Regions from separate parts of the Xanthomonas theicola genome, predicted to be linked through region 2. Evidence: riboswitches for the same ligand, from Rfam matches in the RefSeq annotation. Region 2 holds a riboswitch; the other holds the start of a gene.

Region 1 (3,405 bases), 830 kb from region 2:
GCTGCCAATCCCACGTAGCCCATCTGGTATCGCCGAGGCGTTTTCCGTGGATTTTTTTAGGCGACTAAAAACGTGTGGGAGCGACTTCAGTCGCGACTCAAGTCGCTCCCACAGCATCGCAGCAACTGTAAATGCCTGAGTTGGGAATGCGCTTGCGTTCCCGACAGCCGAGCGCTGTAGCGACGTTGGCTGGCCCACAGGATGCGTATTGGTGCTCGTGTGGAGGGCTGCGCCGTGTGGCGCAGCCCTTCCCAGCTCAGCGTGCCGCCGGCGCGTAGCGCAGGGCCAGCGCGTACTCGCGGCCGGGCTGGTTGTACCAGTTCACGGTCTGGTAGTCGCGGTCGAACACGTTGCTGGCCTTGGCCTGCAGCGTCCAGTCCGCCGCGAACGCGTATTCCACGCGCAGGTCCAGCGTGCCGTAGCCGGCCACGCGCACGCTGTTGGCCGCGTCGTCGTAGCGGTGGCCGCTGCCGAACGCGGTCACGCCGAGCTTGACTGCGCCGAAGCCGCGGTCCACGTCCAGCCGCGCGGTGTTGTGCGCGCGCCGCGCCAGCCAGTTGTCGCGGTTGCCGCCATCGCTGCGGTTGCGCGGATCGGTGTGGCTCAGCTGCGCCGACAGTTCCCAGCCGGCCAGCGCGGCGTAGCCGGTCAGCTCGGCGCCGCGGATGCGTGCTTGGTCCACGTTGACCGGCAGGAAGGTGGCGGCGTCGTAGGAGATCAGGTCCTCGACGCGGTTCTCGTACACGTTGAAGGTCCAGTTCCAGGCGTCGGCGTACTGCGCCACGCCCAGGTTGCCGCTCTTGGACTGCTCGGGCTTCAGCTGCGGGTTGCCGGAGAACGGGAAGTACAGGTCGTTGAAGGTCGGCGCCTTGAACCCGGTGCCGACGCTGGCGGTGAGTTTGAAACCGCCCTCCAGCGCCAGGCCCCAGCCGAGGCTGCCGGTGGTGTGCTGGCCGAACTGCTCGTTGTCGTCGCTGCGCACGCTGGCCTGCACCTGCTGCGTGCCGATGCGGCCCTGGTACTCGGCGAACACGCCGGTATTGTCGCGCCGGTCGACGTCGAAGGCGGTGGTGCCGCTGACCTCCTCGCGCTGCCAGTCGGCGCCGGCGCTGAGCAGATGGCCGTCGGCCAAGCCGAAGTCGCCCTGTAGCGATGCGGTGTCGCGGCGGCTGTCGAACGTGCTGACGAAACTGCGCGCGCTGCTGCCGGGGGCGCGGTAGTCGCTGTCGGCCTGGTCGGCGTTGCGGCCGAGCTGGGCGGCCACGTGCACGCGCTCGGACGGGGTCCAGTCGAGCTTGCCGCCGAACACCTGCTGGGTATTGTCGGCCTCGTTGCCGGCGAACAGCGCGTCGCCGTCGTATTCGTTGCGGCTGTCGATGTTCAGCGCCTGCCCCTCGATGCGCAGGGTGTCGCTCAGCGCATAGCCGCCGCGCGCGCCGAGCGAGGCGTTGCGGTAGCCGTCGCGGTCCGGCTGGTCGACGAAGCAGCCGGCCAACAGCGTGGCCGAGCCGTTGCAGGCGTTGATGCCGTCGCTGTCTTGATAGCCGGCCTGCACCGCCAGCCAGCCGCGTTCGCCGCGGTTGCTGAAGCCGGCGCTGGCTTCGCGCAGGCCGTTGCTGCCGGCGCCCAGGTGCAGGTTCTGCTGCAGGCCCCGCCCGCCGCGGCGGGTGAAGATCTGGATCACGCCGCCGATCGCATCGGAGCCGTACAGACTCGAGCGCGGGCCGCGCACGATCTCGATGCGCTCGATCTGGCTCAACGGCAGGTCCTGGAACGCGGCCAGGCCGGCGCTGGCCGAGCCGATGCGCACGCCGTCCACCAGCACCAGCACGTGGTCCGACTCGCTGCCGCGCAGGCTCAGCGTGGTCAGCTTGCCCAGCCCGCCCTGGTTGGAGACGCCGATGCCGGCGCGGCCCTGCAGCAGCTGCGCCAGCGACGTCGCCTGGCTGCGCTCGATCTCGGCGCGGTCGATGACCTGCGCCGGGACCACGCTGTCCTCCACCGAGATCTGGGTGCGGGTGGCGGTGACCAGGACCTGGTCCAGGTCGGCGGCGGCATCGGCGGCGAGCGCCAGCGAGGGCAGGGACAGGACGGACGCGATCGCGACCGAAAGCAGGCGGGACGGCATGGGGCAACTCCGGCGCGCCGATGCGCGCTGTGACGGCGAAGGAGTCGCGAACGGAAGGTGCGAGCGGACGGCGCCAGACGCGGCGCGGCACGCCGCGACGCCCTCCGCATCGCAACCAGTGGACTGCAAGGCCGGTCTCCGGGCTGGCGATCTGGGAGTCAACTCCCGGCTGCGACGCCTTCCCATGCCAGGCACAGTGGCGCAAGTCGTCAGCGCGGATCGCTTACCGTTGCGGGGGCAGCGCCGGCCTTGTCGCAAGACGCACCGGCTTCCCGTTTCAACCTTGCAGGCCGGGGCCGGCAGGTCACCTTGAAGCGGCGAGATTGTACGCGATCGCCGCGGTCGCGCGCGGATCAGTCGGCGTCGCGCTCGCCGGCGTGGCGATCGGCGTCGCGTTCGTCCCCGTGTTCGGCGTCGAACGCATCGCCGCCGGACGCGTCGTCCGCATAGGGCATGTCGCTGCGGTCGCCGTCGCGGTCGAAGTGGGTGGTGGCCACCGGTCCGGCCACCGGCAGGCCGCGCTGTGCGGGCAACTGCGCCGCGGCCGTCTCCAGTTCGCCGAGCAGTTGCATGCGCCGCGCCTCGGGCAGTTCCTGCCAGTGGCAGCCGGTCAGCGCGCCTTCCAGCGAGTACAGCAGATTGAGGCTGGGCTTGAAGCCGGCGCGCCTGACCTTCAGGAACGCGCCCACCGCGCCGGCCGCGGCCAGGTCCTGCTGCGTGCGCAGGCCGACCTGGCGCAGCCAGGCCGCGCTCTTGGGGCCGATGTTGCGCAGCTTGTCGGTGCTCATCGCGGGCTCATCCGCAGTGCCTCGACGTAGACCCGGGCGATCGCCTCCAGGCCGTGCTGGTCATCCTCGTCGAAGCGCGCCAGGTCCGGACTGTCCAGGTCGAACACGCCGACCAACGTGCCATCGCGCAGCAGCGGCACCACCAGTTCCGAGCGCGACGCCGCATCGCAGGCGATATGCCCGGGAAAGGCCTCGACATCGGCGATGCGCTGGGTCTGGCCGCTACTGGCGGCGGCGCCGCACACGCCCTTGTGCAGCGGAATGCGCACGCAGGCGGGCAGGCCCTGGAATGGCCCCACCACCAGTTCCTTGCCGTCGTATAGATAGAAGCCGACCCAGTTCAGCCGCGGCAGCGCGTGGTACACCAATGCCGCCAGGTTGGCGGCATTGGCGATGCGGTCGGGCTCGCCGCCGACCAGGGCGCGGGCCTGGGCGAGCAGTTGGGCGTACTGCTCCGGCTTGCTGCCGGTGAGCGAAGAGGACGCGAAC
Region 2 (3,405 bases):
CACCATGGCCTCACCCGAACAGATCCTCTACACCGCCCATGTCACCGCGACCGGCGGCCGCGAAGGCCGCGCCGTGTCCTCCGACCAGACGCTGGACGTGAAGCTGTCCACCCCGCGCGAACTGGGCGGCGCCGGCGGCGACGGCACCAATCCGGAGCAGTTGTTCGCGGCCGGCTATTCGGCTTGCTTCATCGGCGCGATGAAGGCGGTGGCCGGGCAGCAAAAGCAGAAGTTGCCTGGCCAGATCAGCATCGAAGGCAGCGTCGGCATCGGCCAGATCCCCGACGGTTTCGGCATCGCGGTGGAACTGCGCATCGCCGTGCCGGGCATGCCGCGCGAGGAACTGCGGGCGCTGGTCGACAAGGCGCACCAGGTCTGCCCGTACTCCAACGCGACCCGCGGCAACATCGACGTGAACCTGGTCGTCCTCGACTGAGTCGCGCGTGCCGGACGCCGCGCCACGCGCGCGGCGCGGCGGAACCGGCTGCGGCATGCCCCGTGCGGTACCGCCAGCCACGTGCACGGTGCCTGCAGTGGTTAATGGACGCACGCCCGCTGGAGCGGGCGCAGCGCTGGCCAGTGCGTGCGCGCCGCCGCCGTCGGGGCCGCGGCGGCGTTCCGCTGCGTGCGTCCGGACCGTGGCGGCGGCCTGGATCGGGCATCCGGCGGCGCCGCGGCGGCAAACCGTTGCCAGGCTTGGCTTTCCATTTTTAACTACATTTAGCGTTGACGCGGCCAGGCGACCACACTATCTTGTGGTGGTCGGTTCCAGCGGCCACCAGGCCGCGGGATCAAAAGGAAAGCCGGTGCGGCGCGCGAGTGCTCAGGCCGGCGCTGCCCCGCAGCGGTAATTGGGAACGAACCCGTCACCCGCACTGGGGCACTTGCCCTGGGAAGCGACGGGCCAGGAACCGGCCACCGGCCGCGTGCCCATAAGCCCGAGACCTGCCGACAGCCGCGCGAAGCACACAGCGCGGCGCCGACCGTTGCATCTCCGGGGGGGAGAGGGTCGGTGCAACGGTGACCGCCCGCAGGCTCGCACCTGCGCCTCGCGGTCGCTGCGGCGCCGCGTCCCCACCCTGCTGATCCGGTCGGACCGCTGCCTGCGGGGGTCAGGCCGCCGGGTGCACCACGCTTGGAGACCTTCATGAGCCAGACCCACAGCCTGCCGGCCGCTTCCTCCCTCGACGACAGCGCCGCCGCCGCGACTGCCGCCGCCGCTGCGCCGCCCGACGCGGCCGCGACCCCATCCGAGCCGAGCAACGACCAGCGCGCCGTGACCTGGATCGTCAAGGACGGCGGCAACCGCCGCATGGCCTTCGACCGCTCGCGCCTGCAGCGCACCCTGGACCGGATCCACGCTGAGTTCCCGCAGCTGGACGTGGCCGACTACGAGCGCAAGGCGTTCGCCTTCGTCGAGAAGAAGGAAAGCCTGTCGGCCGACGAGATGGTCGACTACCTGATCCGCGAGGCCGAGTCGCGCGTGGACATCGCCACGCCGGAGTGGGAGTACTTCGCCGCGCGCCTGTACCTGCACCGCCTGTACAAGCGCGCCAGCAAAAACCGCTTCTACGATGCCGGCGAGAAGTACGGCTCCTACGTCGGCCTGCAGGAAAGCCTTGCCGACCGCTGCGTGTACTCGATCGACATCCTCAAAAACTACTCCAAGGACGAACTGGCCGAAGCCGGCCGGATGATCGACCCCGAGCGCGACAAGCTGTTCGCCTACAACGGCCTGTACCTGCTGGCCACGCGCTACCTGGCCACCGACAACTCGCACAAGGTCTACGAACTGCCGCAGGAGCGCTGGCTGACCATCGCGCTGTACCTGATGCAGGACGAGGGCAAGTCCGGCAAAGGCGGCCGCGAACGCCGCATGCAGCTGGTCGGCGAAGCCTACTGGGCGCTGTCCAACCTGTACATGACCGTGGCCACGCCGACCCTGGCCAACGCCGGCAAGATCGGCGGGCAGCTGTCGAGCTGCTTCATCGACACCGTCGACGACAGCCTGCAGGGCATCTACGACTCCAACACCGACGTGGCGCGCGTGTCCAAGCACGGCGGCGGCGTCGGCGCCTACCTGGGCTACGTGCGTTCGTCCGGCTCGGCGATCCGCGGGGTCAAGAACTCCAGCGGCGGCGTGGTGCCGTGGATCAAGCAGCTCAACAACACCGCCGTGTCGGTGGACCAGCTCGGCCAGCGCAAGGGCGCCATCGCCGTGTACCTGGACATCTGGCACCGCGACATCGAGGCGTTCCTGGACCTGCGCCTGAACAACGGCGACCAGCGCCTGCGCGCGCACGACGTGTTCACCGCGGTCTGCGTGCCGGACATCTTCATGGAAGCGGTGGAACGCCGCGGCGAGTGGTACCTGTTCGACCCGCACGAGGTGAAGGAGGTCAAGGGCTGGTACCTGCAGGACTTCTTCGACGAGAAGCGCGGCGAAGGCAGCTTCCGCGCCCGCTACGAGGACGTGGTCGCCGACGAGCGCATCGGCCGCAAGGTGGTCAAGGCCATCGACATGCTCAAGCGGATCATGGTCAGCCAGCTGGAGACCGGCAACCCGTTCATGTTCTATCGCGACGAAGTCAATCGCATGAACCCGAACAAGCACCAGGGCATGGTCTATTCCAGCAACCTGTGCACCGAGATCCTGCAGAACATGAGTCCGACCCGGGTCATCCAGGAGATGATCAGCGGCGACCAGATCGTGACCACCAAGCAGGCCGGCGACTTCGTCGTGTGCAACCTGTCCTCGGTGAACCTGGGCCGCGCGGTCACCGCGCAGCCGGACCTGCTCTCGCCCGACGTGCTGGAACGGCTGATCCGGGTGCAGGTGCGCATGCTCGACAACGTCATCGACCTCAACGACCTGCCGGTGCCGCAGGCCACCATCACCAACCAGAAGTACCGCGCCATCGGCCTGGGCACCTTCGGCTGGCACCACCTGCTGGCGCAGAAGGGCATCGACTGGAATTCCAGGCAGGCCGAGGACTACTGCGACGCACTGTACGAGCGCATCAACTACCTGACCATCCAGGCCAGCCTGGCGCTGGCCAAGGAGAAGGGCGCCTACAAGGTGTTCAAGGGCAGCGATTGGCAGAACGGCGAATACTTCAGCAAGCGCGGCTACGACAGCGCGCAATGGCAGGAACTGGCCGCGCAGGTGAGCATCAACGGCGTGCGCAACGCGTGGATGATCGCGGTGGCGCCGAACATGAGCACCGCGCAGATCGCCGGCTCCACCGCCTCGATCGACCCGATCTACAGCGCGTTCTACTACGAAGAGAAGAAGGACTTCCGCCGTCCTGTGGTGGCGCCGGGCCTGACCGTGGACACCTATCCGTACTACGAGAAGGGCGCCTACCGGGTCGACCAGTTCGCCAGCGTGCGCCAGAACGCGCG

What was found. Region 2 has a riboswitch for cobalamin ahead of G4Q83_RS21415 (ribonucleoside-diphosphate reductase subunit alpha). Riboswitches for the same ligand answer to the same signal wherever they lie in the genome.
Region 1: another riboswitch for cobalamin. It lies ahead of btuB (TonB-dependent vitamin B12 receptor); the one in region 2 lies ahead of G4Q83_RS21415 (ribonucleoside-diphosphate reductase subunit alpha).

Annotation. Positions count from the first base shown of each region.
Region 1 covers NZ_CP049017.1:676,307-679,711, forward strand. The annotation lists gene btuB (TonB-dependent vitamin B12 receptor) at 257-2,128, opposite strand; cobalamin riboswitch at 2,241-2,455, opposite strand; gene G4Q83_RS02975 (TfoX/Sxy family protein) at 2,482-2,916, opposite strand; gene G4Q83_RS02980 (GAF domain-containing protein) at 2,913-3,405, opposite strand, start outside.
Region 2 covers NZ_CP049017.1:4,592,542-4,595,946, forward strand. The annotation lists gene G4Q83_RS21410 (organic hydroperoxide resistance protein) at 5-436, shown strand; cobalamin riboswitch at 747-967, shown strand; gene G4Q83_RS21415 (ribonucleoside-diphosphate reductase subunit alpha) at 1,148-3,405, shown strand, end outside.